Regions from separate parts of the Blastomonas sp. 34TW genome, predicted to be linked through region 2. Evidence: predicted binding sites of a transcription regulator. Region 2 holds the regulator's gene; each other region holds the start of a gene.
What was found. The regulator LexA, encoded in region 2, represses DNA repair genes until DNA is damaged. The targets are predictions, from matches to a motif close to GTTCCNCNCTTGTTCT.
Positions count from the first base shown of each region.

Region 1 (4,529 bases), on a different contig from region 2:
CGGTATAGGTCGCCGGGTTCGAACGCGGGGTGCGACCGATCGGCGACTGATCGATGTCGATCACCTTGTCGCAATGTTCGAGACCCGTGATCTTGTCATGCGGCCCCGCGATGATCCGCGCGCCGTTGAGCGCGCGCGCGGCGCCGGCAAACAGCGTGTCGATGGTGAAGCTGGACTTGCCCGATCCCGACACGCCGGTAATGCATGTGAAGGTTCCGAGCGGGATAGAGGCGGTCACCCCAGTGAGGTTGTTGGCGCGCGCGTTGTGCACGGTCAGCTTCTTGCCATTGCCCTTGCGCCGCTTCTTGGGCACCTCGATCCTGCGTTCGCCGGTAAGGTACTGCGCTGTCAGCGAATCCTTCGCCTTGAGCAGCTCGGGCAGCGTGCCCTTGGCGACGACTTCGCCGCCATGCACGCCGGCGCCGGGGCCGAGATCGACGATATAATCGGCGGTGCGGATCGCATCCTCGTCATGCTCGACGACGATCACGGTGTTGCCCAGATCGCGCAGGCGCTTCAATGTCACCAGCAGCCGGTCATTGTCCTTCTGGTGCAGGCCGATGCTCGGTTCGTCGAGCACATAGAGCACGCCCGAAAGACCGCTGCCGATCTGGCTGGCGAGCCGGATGCGCTGCGATTCGCCGCCCGAGAGCGTGCCCGAGGTCCGGTCGAGGTTCAGGTAATCCAGCCCGACATTGTTGAGAAAACCCAGCCGCTCGATGATTTCCTTGAGGATCGCCTTGGCGATCTGCTGCTGCTGCGGCCCGAGTTTGTCGCTCAGCGTCTCGAAGAAATGCAGCGCATCGGCGACCGAGCGGCGGGTCGAGATCGAGATGTCCTCGCCCGCCACCTTGACCGAAAGCGCTTCGGGTTTCAGGCGCGCGCCATCGCAGACTTCGCAGGGCTGCGCGGTCTGATACTTGCTCAGTTCCTCGCGCATCCAGGCGCTGTCGGTCTGCAGCATGCGGCGGTTCAGATTGCCGATCACGCCTTCGAACGGCTTCTTGACCTCATAGCTCTTGCGCCCGTCCTGAAAGCGCAGCGTCACCGGCTTGCCCGCCGTGCCGTGCAGGATGATCAGCCGCGCCTCGCCGGGCAGGTCCTGCCATGGCGTATCGAGCGAGAAACCGAATTCGCGCGCCAAGCTGGCGAGCACCTGCATGTAATAGGGCGAGGGCGGGTTTGATTTCGCCCAGGGCACGATCGCGCCCTTCTTGAGGCTCAGTTCCTCGTTGGGCACGACCAGCTGCGGGTCGAAATACATCTTCTCGCCAAGGCCATCGCAAGCGGGGCAGGCGCCTTGCGGCGCATTGAACGAGAACAGCCGCGGTTCGATCGCCTCGATGGTAAAGCCCGATACAGGACAGGCGAAGCGTTCGGAAAAGATGATGCGGTTGTCGGGGATGCCCGCGTTCTTCATGCCCTTTTGCGCCCTCTCCCCTTTAGGGGGGAGGGTTGGGAGGGGGGCAGGCGCATCGGATGCATTTTCCCCTCTCCCTCCGCCGCTGCGCGGCTCCTCCCTCTCCCCTGAAGGGGAGAGGGCATTTACCGTCCCATCGGCCAGATCCACATAGGCCAGCCCATCGGCGAGCTTGAGCGCGGTCTCGAAACTGTCGGCCAGCCGTGTCTCGATGCCCTCACGCACCGCCATGCGGTCGACGACGACCTCGATGTCATGCTTGTATTTCTTGTCGAGCGCAGGCGCGGCGTCGATCTCGTACATCTCGCCGTCGATGCGTACGCGGGTGAAACCGGCTTTCTGCCACTCGGCCAGTTCCTTGCGATATTCGCCCTTGCGACCACGCACGACGGGCGCGAGCAGATAGAAGCGCGTGCCTTCGGGTAGTGCCATTACGCGGTCGACCATCATGCTGACGGTCTGCGCGGTGATCGGCAGGCCGGTCGCGGGCGAATAAGGCACGCCGACGCGTGCCCAGAGCAGGCGCATGTAATCGTAGATTTCAGTGACGGTCGCGACCGTCGAGCGCGGATTGCGGCTGGTGGTCTTCTGCTCGATGCTGATCGCGGGGCTCAACCCGTCGATATGCTCGACATCGGGCTTCTGCATCATCTCGAGGAACTGGCGCGCATAGGCCGAGAGCGACTCGACATAGCGCCGCTGACCCTCGGCATAGATGGTATCGAACGCCAGGCTCGACTTGCCGCTGCCAGAAAGCCCGGTGATGACGATCAGCTGATCGCGCGGCAGATCAATGTCCACGCCCTTGAGATTATGTTCGCGCGCGCCGCGCACAGAGATGTGAGTGAGCATGAACGGCCTTATGTTCTATTGATGTTCCGCTGGCAAGCGGCAGAAAGCACGGTGCGGCGCTGGAGCCGGGTCGCGGGCGGAACATGGTGCTGCGGTGCGCTGGCTGCAAGGGCGCGGCGTGCGACGAATGGAACCGCTTTGAGCGATGATCGTAGCCGTGTTAATCGAGATCAACTTTGTCTTGAGGGAATATGATGATGACTTTTCGCCCGTTCAGCCGCGCCTCGCTGGCCATCGCTTTGACTGCTTCGGCGCTCGCCATGCCCGCTTTCGCACAGCAGGCCAGTGCCCCCGCCGCCGCTGAGCCCGATAGCGGATCCATGGAGCCGTCGCCCGTTACCCGCAATCCGAGCACGCCCGAGGAACAGGCGGAGCGCGAAGCCGCCAATGCTGCGCAGGTGCAAGCGTCGAACGCACAGCTCGCGCAGAATGCCGCCAATCTCGCGAATTACGAGGCGCGCCGTTCCAGCTACGAAAACCAGATGAAGCTGTACGAGAATACGGTCGATTCGCGCGCGCGGGCCGAGTCCGAATATGCCGAGGTGAAGAAGCTCTACGACGCCATCTACACGCAGTGGGAAGCCGATGTTGCCGCCTGCAACGCTGGCGACCGCAAGCGCTGTGCGCAGGCGCCCGTCACGCCAAAATGAACTGGGGCGCGCCTCGTGGCGCGCGCCCTATATTTTCGGCAACACCAAGGTAAAGCGCGCCCCCTGTCCGGGCGCGCTTTCTACTGTCAGGTCGCCCTGCATCGCGAGCGCCAGCCGCCGCGATATGTACAGGCCGAGGCCACTGCCGCCGTCGCCGCTGCGGCCCAGCCGCTCCCATTTGTTGAACAGCCGCTGCTGATCTTCTTCCGAAAGCCCCGGTCCCTGATCGGCGACGGTCACGCTGGCCCAATCCGGACCCTCGTCGAGCCGCAGCCAGATCATCGATCCATCGGGCGCGTAATTGATGGCATTGCCCAGCAGATTGAGCAGGACCTGAAGCACGCGTCGGAATTCGCCGGTCGCAGCCAGGCTTTCGTCCTCGGCAGGCTTGTCGATCCGGATCGAGCGGTCGGCGGCCTTGAGCGCGAGAAGACCCGCTGCGCGCCGGGCGAGATCGGCAAGATCGACCGGTTCGCTCGCAGCGCTGAACCCGCTGGCTTCGATCGCTTCCAGATCCGCCAGATCGTCGATCAGCGCCAGCAGGTGTCGTCCGGCTGAGGCGATATCTCCAGCATAGCCGGCATAATCCGAACGCAACGGTCCCTCGAGCCGACCACCGATGGTCTCGGCATTGGCGATGATCCGTCCGATCGGCTGGCGCAGCGCCGGTCCGATCTGGCTGCCGAACATATGCGCGAGGCGTTCGCCATCGAACAGCGGCGGGGGGGAAGGGGCGGCTTGCGGCTCCGGTGCGGCGGGCGCTTCGGTCAGTTGCAGGTTCCATCCGGCGCCAGCATCGCTGCGAGTGCGATACAGGGTCCAGCACCGGGGGTCGCCGATCAGGCGGACGCGCACGCCGTTGTGACAATCCGCCAGCACCAGCGGCGCGCCATCCTCGGTCGCGATCAGCGCGCCCACGGGCTTCAGCGTGACGCGCACGGCATCCCAGTGAGCCGGCAGCGTCACCATATCCTGCACATGCAGGATGCGGCCGAGCGGATCGACGCGAATATCCACGCTCGTCTCGGAAGAAGGCACGAAGATGGGCAGCGGGGCGGCAGGTCCGGCTTCGGGCAGCGGTCTTTCTCGCCACTGGCTGATCCGGAGATCGATCCCTTGCGTACCCGGTTCGCAGTCGCACCACAGATCGACCGATTCCTTCGGGCCGATAATCGTCAGCGGTCGCGACAGGCGCATGCCCAGCCGCATCGCGTGGCGGGCCAGATCGAGCAGCGCGGGAATGGCGAGCACCTCGCCCTCTGCACCACCGAGCGCCTTGTGCAGCTCAGCCACCCGGGCGTCGGCATGCAGCAGCCGCCCGTCGCGATCAATCTTCACGACGTGTGGGGAATCGGCCTTGGCGCTTGCCGGGCCTGCCTCCGAAGGATTGGCGCGAGCGATCACCACAGGGCTCCCGGATGCGCCAGCGGATCGAGATTGCGCCAGCCTGCCACGAGCCGGGCCGCATCCTCCGGAACGAGCGCGCGCAGGTCTGCGGCAGGCGGCAAGGCGTCAGGTCGCAAGGAGGCGAGGGCAGCCAGCCCTTGCAGCAGCCCGGCGGCCAAATCGGTCTCCAGGCCACAGGCGCGCAAGACCACGGCCAGCCG
Region 1 covers NZ_JAPFGW010000004.1:40,951-45,479, reverse strand. Annotated here, with positions in the region: gene uvrA (excinuclease ABC subunit UvrA) at 1-2,272, opposite strand, end outside; gene OPU69_RS06790 (hypothetical protein) at 2,464-2,922, shown strand; gene OPU69_RS06785 (sensor histidine kinase) at 2,950-4,326, opposite strand; gene OPU69_RS06780 (hypothetical protein) at 4,323-4,529, opposite strand, start outside.
Region 1: a site for LexA is predicted at 2,285-2,300, ahead of uvrA (excinuclease ABC subunit UvrA). Genes of this name have one in related genera too.

Region 2 (4,529 bases):
GGCGGGCGAATATGTCTCGGTCAGCAGCCAGTCGGATACCGAGGCGGCGGATCTGGCGCGCGAGCGGGCGGAACTGGCGGACGATCCCGAGTTCGAACGCGCCGAGCTGGCCGCGATCTATGTCGGGCGCGGGGTCGATCCGGCGACGGCGGATCGGGTCGCGGTGCAGATGATGGCGCACGATGCGCTGGGCAGCCATGCGCGCGACGAGTTGCACATCAATGATCTGACGGCTGCCAGGCCGCTCCAGGCGGCGCTCGCTTCGGCGCTGACCTTCACGGTCGGCGCGGCGCTGCCGCTGCTGCTCGCGGCGTTGCTGCCGATGGGGTCGATGGTGCTGGGCGAGGCGGCAGGATCGATCCTGTTCCTCGCGCTCTTGGGGGCGGTGAGCGCCCGGGCGGGGGGTGCTCCGGTGGCACGTCCCGTGATCCGCGTCGTTTTCTGGGGGGCGCTGGCCATGGCGCTGACGGCGGGGATTGGCAGGCTGGTCGGCGCTGCGGTCTAACAGGGCCTCAATTCGGTCAGACGATGACGCCGGGGCCGATGCTGGCAGCGATGAAGACGATCGAGGAGATGGCGGCGAGAGCGGTGGCGATGACGTTCATGATGGTGTTTCCTGTGTCGAAGATGGTTGAAGCGGTGTGGATCAGACGATCATGCCAGGGCCGACGCTGGTGGCGATGAGGATGACCGAGCAGATCGAAGCGAGAGCGGTGGCGAGGATGTTCATGGGGAAGGTCCTTTCGATTTCGGTTTGAGGTGCTGGCTGGGGATCAGGCGACGACGCCGGGAGCGACGCTGGCGGCGATGAACAGGCTGGAGGTCAGGATGGCGAGAGCGACGGCGGCGATCTGGCTCTGGGCGTTCGAGAAGAGGGTCATGGCGGTGTCCTTTCGTGGGTATCTGGTGGTTCCGGTCGGTGTGTCCGGAGATGCCAGATACTTTGCACACGCCGTGCCAAACTGAAAAAACCACGCTATTCCAGCGACTTAGGCTTTTTCAGGCCCAAGTTGAACATGAACAAATGCTGACTGTTGGGAAAATTTCCCATTAATCGGGATGGTTGTTTCCAGCAAAAACAGATTCCGCGAAACAGCATCCGTTGCGCTGGTCTTGCGCGTATCTATCTTCGACACGAGACAGCAGAAAACGGGGCCGCGCACGGAATGAGGGACAAGCTTGAAGTCTGGTATGACGGCGCGTGCCCGCTCTGTACGCGCGAAATCGCGCTGATGCGGCGGCTCGACCGGCGCGGGGCGATCGACTTCATCGACGTATCGACGCCGGGCGGCTCTTGCCCGATCGATCGCACGGCGCTGCTCGAACGCTTCCATGCGCGCGAAAATGGCGTGATGCTCTCTGGCGCAGCGGCCTTTGCGGCGATGTGGCGTGCCATTCCCCTGCTGCGACCGCTCGGTCTCATCGCGCGCTGGAAGCCGGTGCTGGCGATGCTCGAGCGTGCCTATCTGCGCTTTCTCACGATCAGACCACGCCTGCAGGGTCTGCTGCGCGAGCGGCGGGTATGAGCGGAGTGTTCGAACCGACGCGCGCGGCGGGCCTTGCGCGGATGAATGCCTTCGTGCCGCACGCGGGCCGCGCCTATGCCGAGGGGCGCAACAGCGATCTCGGGCCCGGTCGGCCCAGCGCGGTGTCGCAGCTTTCACCCTGGCTGCGCTATCGCCTGCTGAACGAGCAGGAAGTGTGCGCGGCGGTGCTGGAACGGCATTCGCTCGCGGCGGCGGAGAAATATGTGCAGGAGGTGCTGTGGCGCACCTATTGGAAGGGCTGGCTCGAGATGCGGCCCGGCATCTGGGAGCGCTTCCTCGTCGAGCGCGACGAGCAGCACGAGCGGCTGCGCAATGTCCGCGCGCTGGAACAGGCGGAAGCGGGCCGCACCGGCATCGAGGGCTTCGATGACTGGGCGCGCGAGCTGGTCGAGACGGGGTATCTGCACAACCACGCACGCATGTGGTTCGCCTCGATCTGGATCTTCACGCTGCGGCTGCCCTGGACGCTGGGCGCGGGTTTCTTCCTGCGCCATCTGATCGATGCCGATGCGGCGAGCAATACCCTGTCCTGGCGCTGGGTCGCGGGCTTGCAGACGGCGGGCAAGACCTATCTCGCCACGGCCGACAATATCGCGCGCTATACCGGGGGGCGGTTTGCGCCGAAGGGCCTGGCGGAAATCGCCGAGCCGCTGACCGAAGCACCGGTACCTGCCGCAGCGCCCTTGCCTGCGGCAGGATCGGCCAGGGGGGCGCCGGCGCTGCTGCTGATCACCAGCGAGGACATGCACCCGGATGATGCGGTGCTCCGCGAGGTTGATATCTGCGGCACCTGCATCGCTGCCGATCCGGCGTTGCTTTGGGGTGAAAAGGCGCGCGGCTTCGTTGCGGATGCTGCGCACGACATGGCTGCGTCGCTTGGCGAAACCGGCAGGGCACCGGTGAAGCGGATAGATGCCCTGAATGCCGAGGCGATCGTGCAGGCGTCGCGTGAGGCGGGCGTCAACCGGGTGGTGACGCCTTATGCCCCGGTCGGCCCGGTCGCGACGCGGCTGACGGAAATCGCCAAGGCGCTGGCGGGCGAAGGGATCGAACTCGTCCAGGTGCGCCGGGCATGGGACGACACCTTCTGGCCGCACGCGCGCAAGGGCTTCTTCCCGTTCAAGCAGCATATGGGGCGGCTGCTCGAGGATATGGGGCTCACCCGCACCTGAGCCGCTTCGAGGGGAGCGGCCCGCCCATTCCGACGCGGACCCGGCGATCGCCAGGCCCGCTTGATCGGCATCAGTGATAGCGGCGCAACAGGCCGGCCAGCTTGCCCTGCACCTGCACCTCGTGCGGCGCGTAATATTGCGGCGCGTAGGACGCATTGGCGGGATCGAGCCGGATGCGGCCGTTCTCGCGGCGCAGATATTTGAGCGTCGCCTCCTCGCCGCGCACCAGCGCGACCACGATCTCGCCGTCGCGCGCGGTTTCGGTGCGCTTGATCAACGCAAAGTCGCCATCGAGAATGCCCGCCTCGACCATCGAGTCCCCAGACACTTCGAGCGCATAATGCTCGCCCGCGCCGAGCAGGGCGGCGGGAACAGGCAGGATCTCGGTGCCCTCGAACGCCTCGATCGGCGCACCGGCGGCGATGCGGCCGTGCAGCGGAATTTCGAGCACATTGCTGTTCGCAGGCTCCGGCAACACCGCCTTGCGCACCGCGTCCATGCTGACGACATTGCTCCGCGCGGCATCGGCGCGCGCGGCGGCAGCAGCGGCGAGCTCCTTCTCGCGCGGCTTCACGCTCGCCTCTGGCAGCTTCAGGATTTCGAGTGCGCGCGCCCGGTTGGGAAGACGGCGAATGAAGCCGCGTTCCTCGAGCGCGCTGACCAGCCGGTGCACGCCCGACTTGGACTTGAGATCGAGCGCTTCCTTCATTTCCTCGAACGAAGGCGAGACGCCATCGGCCTCCAGCCGTTCCTGGATGAAGCGGATCAGGTCATGTTGCTTGCGGGTCAGCATCGCCGATGTTCCTTTTCTGCGCCGAACCTGCGTTCGAACGAATACGGAACAATTACGAAACAAAGACGGTCAGGTCAAGAGCTTGTGTCAAGTCCCGTGGCGAAGCGCGATATAATCGATCGGATCGCCGATTTTGGCCTCGGGCGCATCGATTGGCCGGACCACCAGCGCATCCGCCTGAAGCAGCGCCGATAGCGCTCCGCTGTCCTGATTGCTCAGCCGGATGAGCGCGCCATCGTGGAAGCGCGCACGCACGAAATCCTGGCGCGGGCCGTTCGCCGGGAAGGGTTCGCCTGCGATCGCCTGGGAGGTGGCAGGGACAAGCTGTTGATAACCCAAAAGCTTGCGCACCAGCGGCAGCAGCAGCAACGTCGCAGTGACATAGGCCGAGACCGGATTGCCCGGCAGGCCGAGCACGATCGCATCGCCCAGACGTCCGACCATCACCGGTTTGCCTGGTCGCATCGCGATCCGCCAGAAATCGACAGTTCCGCCGCTGTCGAGCAATGCGGGCTGGATGAGGTCGTGATCGCCGACCGATGCGCCGCCGGTGGTGACGATGATATCGGCCTGGCTGTGCTCGAGCAGCGCCGCGGCGATGGTGGCGCGGTCATCGGGCAGCAGCGGCGGGACGATCAGATCGCAGGGTAGGGAAGACAGCATCGCTGCCAGCATCACGCCGTTGCTCGCCGGGATATGCGCGGGCGAGGGCAGCGGGTTTCCGGGTGGGACAAGCTCGTCGCCGGTGCTGAGGATCGCGATGCGCGGGCGGCGGTGGACGGCGAGCGCGCCGTGCCCTGCCATCGCGGCAAGCGCGATCAGCCGCGCGTCGATGATCGCACCCGCATCAGCGAGTTGCGTCCCGTCTGCGAAATCATGCCCTGCGCGGCGGATATGCGCGCCGGGAGCTGCGGGGCCATCGCCGGTGAGCGTCAGCCGGTCACCCTCGCGCGCGACGTCTTCCTGCACCACGACGCAATCTGCGCCATCGGGGATCATCGCGCCCGTCGAAATGCG
Region 2 covers NZ_JAPFGW010000016.1:11,193-15,721, reverse strand. Annotated here, with positions in the region: gene OPU69_RS17365 (VIT1/CCC1 transporter family protein) at 1-505, shown strand, start outside; gene OPU69_RS17360 (thiol-disulfide oxidoreductase DCC family protein) at 1,167-1,526, shown strand; gene OPU69_RS17355 (FAD-binding domain-containing protein) at 1,523-2,719, shown strand; gene lexA (transcriptional repressor LexA) at 2,790-3,512, opposite strand; gene OPU69_RS17345 (molybdopterin molybdotransferase MoeA) at 3,600-4,529, opposite strand, start outside.

Region 3 (4,529 bases), on a different contig from region 2:
TTCGTAGATCGCTTCCATCCCCAGATCGTGGAAGCCCACCACCGTGCTGCCCTTGATCGCGCGCGCGACGAGATAGGCCGCGCCGCCCACTGCCATCAGATAGGCGCTCTTGTGGTCGCGGATCGCATCGACCGCCGCCGGGCCACGCTCGGCCTTGCCGACCATCGCGAGCAGGCCCTGTTCCAGCATCATGCGGGTGAACTTGTCCATGCGGGTCGCGGTGGTGGGGCCGGCGGGGCCGACAATCTCTTCGCCCACCGGATCGACCGGGCCGACATAATAGATCACGCGGCCGCGGAATTCGACCGGCAGCTGCTCCCCACGGCTGAGCATGTCCTGGATGCGCTTGTGCGCCGCATCGCGGCCGGTGAGCATCTTGCCGTTGAGCAGCAGCCGGTCGCCCTGCTTCCAGCTCTGCACGACTTGCGGAGTCAGATTATCCAGATCGACACGGATCGCCGCCTTGTCGGGCGTCCAGTTGACATCGGGCCACTCGTCGAGCTTCGGCGCCTCCAGATAGGCCGGGCCCGACCCGTCGAGGCTGAAATGCGCGTGGCGCGTCGCGGCGCAATTGGGGATCATCGCGACCGGCTTGCCCGCGGCATGGCAGGGCGCATCCATGATCTTGACGTCGAGAATGGTCGACAAGCCCCCCAGCCCCTGCGCGCCGATGCCGAGCGCGTTGACCTTGTCGAAAATCTCGATCCGCATCGCTTCCAGATCGTTCTGCGCCCCGCGCTCCTTCAGCGGCCCCATGTCGAACGGCTCCATCAGCGCCTTCTTGGCGAGCAGCACCGCGTGCTCCGCCGTGCCGCCGATGCCGATGCCGAGCATGCCCGGCGGACACCAGCCCGCACCCATTTGCGGGATCATCTCGAGCACCCAGTCGACGATATTGTCGCTGGGGTTCATCATCTTGAACTTGGACTTGTTCTCGCTGCCGCCGCCCTTGGCCGCGACATCGACATGCACGTGATGGCCCGGCACCATCTCGACATGCAGCACGCAGGGCGTGTTGTCCTTGGTGTTGCGGCGGGTGAAGGCGGGGTCGGCGAGCACCGAGGCACGCAGCTTGTTGTCCGGGTGGAGGTACGCGCGGCGCACGCCCTCGTCGACAATCTCCTGCAGCGAGCGCGACGTGTCGTCGAGGCGGCAGTCCATGCCCCATTTGACGAACACGTTGACGATTCCGGTATCCTGGCAGATCGGGCGATGCCCTTCGGCGCACATGCGGCTGTTGGTGAGGATCTGCGCGATCGCGTCCTTGGCCGCGGGCGACTGCTCCGCCTCATACGCCTTACCGAGCGCGCGGATATAATCCATCGGGTGGTAATAGCTGATGAACTGCAGCGCGTCGGCGACGCTCTCGATCAGGTCGGCGGCTTTGATGGTCACGGTCATGGCATTCCCCCAAGCTGGACGCGCTCTTGCAAGGCGCTGGCGGATGAATTGCGACCGTCTCTATTGTGGGCGTGACGCTATCGCAAGCCGGGGCACAAGGGAATCTGTCATGTTCCCAGCCCATTTGCCAGAATGCCCTGACCGGCTTATTATCTGCACCCGGATGCGTGAAACACGGTGATCTCCCTGCCGTAGCACTGGCCTTGCCAGGAGCGCGTGCGAGGAACTCGGGAGGCCTCGCCACGCATCCACCCCTTGCCACCAGATGTGCTCCGCAGTCTTTTGCACAGCCCCAAATTTGCCGTGCACAAGCCTGTGGAGAGGAAATTGTGGGCAAGCCGCATTTGCCCTCTTGCGATTTTTCGGACCGGCTTTTTTCCGCGCGTCGCGCCGCCTCGGTCCGGTTGCATCAGCGACGAGTGGAATCCCACGCGCGACGAACGGTTGGCCTAATTAACCATTTACCCTCTTGCGCCGGAATCAGGAAACGGCACTATAGGTAGTGGGGCATGCGGACGGGGCATACCAATACCAGTGGTTCAATCGAAGCGCGGGGGCAGACATCGGCTTCCACGTCAAGGGCGTTTTACCCCTTTTCGACGCATCACTGGGGATAAGTTTTCCCCCGTCGCGGGCCACAAGATGCTATACGGGACGCTTGCGCCCCGAGTCGAACAATTGCGGAACAAAGTTTCCCATCAACGGTCTTACGGGGGCGCCATGGATTTCAGAGATACGGGCAAGGGTAGCGCAGACGATATGGGTGAAGCAGATGTACTCGACGCAGCCGCAAAGACGGATTCGGCCGCAAGCGCAGGCGCAAAAATCGCGTCCGGCGAAACCAATTCTGCGGAAATGGCGCTGATCGCCATGGCCGCCACCGAAGCCGCTGCCGCCGCCAAGCCCGCAGAGGCTCTGGACAGCAAGGCCGTCGCCGCGCGCCGGTTCCATGTCGTGACCGACAAGAGCCGCGATGCGCTGCTCACCGATTTCGGCAAGGAGACGCTGGAAGACCGCTATCTGCTACCCGGCGAATCCTATCAGGACCTGTTTGCGCGCGTCGCCGATGCCTATGCCGACGATCAGGAGCACGCCCAGCGGCTCTATGATTATATTTCGAAGCTGTGGTTCATGCCCGCAACGCCGGTGCTGTCGAACGGCGGCACGGGCCGGGGCCTGCCGATCAGCTGCTATCTCAACAGCGTCGATGACAGCCTTGAGGGCATCGTCAACACCTGGAACGAGAATGTCTGGCTCGCCTCGCGCGGCGGCGGCATCGGCACCTATTGGGGCAATGTGCGCGGCATCGGCGAGCCGGTCGGCCTCAATGGCAAGACCAGCGGCATCATTCCGTTCGTGCGCGTGATGGATTCGCTGACCCTCGCGATTTCGCAAGGTTCGCTGCGCCGTGGCTCGGCCGCCTGTTATCTCGATGTCTCGCATCCGGAGATCGAGGAGTTCCTCGAAATCCGCAAGCCCTCGGGCGATTTCAACCGCAAGGCGCTGAACCTGCACCATGGCGTGCTTTTGACCGACGAGTTCATGGAAGCGGTGCGCGACGGTGCCGAGTTCAACCTGAAGAGCCCCAAGGACGGCAGCGTTCGCGGCACGGTGAATGCGCGCGCGCTGTTCCAGAAGCTCGTCGAAACGCGCCTCGCCACCGGCGAGCCCTATATCGTGTTCAACGATACCGTGAACCGCATGATGCCCGCGCATCACCGCGAACTCGGCCTCAAGGTCTCGACCTCGAACCTGTGCAGCGAGATCACCCTGCCCACGGGCCGCGATCACCTGGGCAACGACCGCACCGCCGTGTGCTGCCTGTCCTCGCTCAACATCGAGACCTGGGACCAGTGGCACGACGACAAGCGCTTCATCGAGGACGTGATGCGCTTCCTCGACAATGTGCTGCAGGACTATATCGACCGCGCCCCGCCCGAAATGGCGCGCGCCCGCTACAGCGCGATGCGCGAGCGTTCGGTCGGCATGGGCGTGATGGGCTTCCACTCGTTCCTCCAGGCACGCGGCCTCGGCTTCGAATCGGCGCTCGCCAAGTCGTGGAACATGAAGATCTTCAAGCATATCGCGGCCAAGGCGTCCGAGGCCTCGATGCTGCTTGCCAAGGAACGCGGCCCCTGCCCCGACGCCGCCGATCAGGGCGTGATGGAGCGCTTCAGCTGCAAGATGGCGATCGCGCCGACCGCGTCGATCAGCATCATCTGCGGCGGCACCAGCGCGTGCATCGAGCCGATCCCCGCGAACATCTACACCCACAAGACGCTGTCGGGCAGCTTCGTGGTCAAGAACCCGTATCTGGAAAAGCTGCTGCGCGAAAAGTCGAAGGATTCGACCAATGTGTGGAACTCGATCCTCGAACGCGGCGGCTCGGTCCAGCATCTCGACTTCCTGAGCGCGGAGGAAAAGGACGCGTTCAAGACCAGCTTCGAGATCGACCAGCGCTGGCTGCTCGAACTGGCAGCCGACCGCACGCCGTACATTGACCAGGCCCAGTCGCTGAACCTGTTCATCCCGGCGGACGTCGACAAATGGGACCTGCTGATGCTGCACTTCCGCGCATGGGAGCTGGGCATCAAGTCGCTCTATTATCTGCGCTCCAAGTCGGTCCAGCGCGCGGGCTTTGCCGGCGGCGTCGAGGCGGACAACACCATCGACGCGCCCAAGTTCGAGCTCGGCGAAACGACGGATTACGACGAGTGCCTGGCCTGCCAGTGAGCAATTCCCTCTCCCACCGGGAGAGGGAGGGAGCCGCGCAGCGGCGGAAGGGTGAGGGTGAAAGGCGGGCAGCCATGCGCACCTATCGCAATCAGCCTTCCGGCACTGTCCCCCGCGCCCGCCAGTTGCGCCACGATGCCACCGATGCAGAGCGCGCTCTTTGGCTGGCGTTACGCGAGAATTTCCCGGCTGCGCGGTTTCGCAGACAGGTGCCGATCGGGCCGTATTTCGCGGATTTCCTCAGCTTCCGGGAGAAGCTGGTGATCGAAGTGGACGGCGGCCAGCACGATCAGCGGGCAAAATATGACGCGGCCCGGACGCGCTTCATCGAAGCGCAGGGCTACCGGGTCATCCGGTTCTGGAACAGCGATGTGCTGCCCGACCCGGAATATGTT
Region 3 covers NZ_JAPFGW010000003.1:51,163-55,691, reverse strand. Annotated here, with positions in the region: gene OPU69_RS05425 (fumarate hydratase) at 1-1,401, opposite strand, end outside; gene OPU69_RS05420 (ribonucleoside-diphosphate reductase subunit alpha) at 2,122-4,134, shown strand; gene OPU69_RS05415 (endonuclease domain-containing protein) at 4,209-4,529, shown strand, end outside.
Region 3: a site for LexA is predicted at 2,073-2,088, ahead of OPU69_RS05420 (ribonucleoside-diphosphate reductase subunit alpha). Genes of this name have one in related genera too.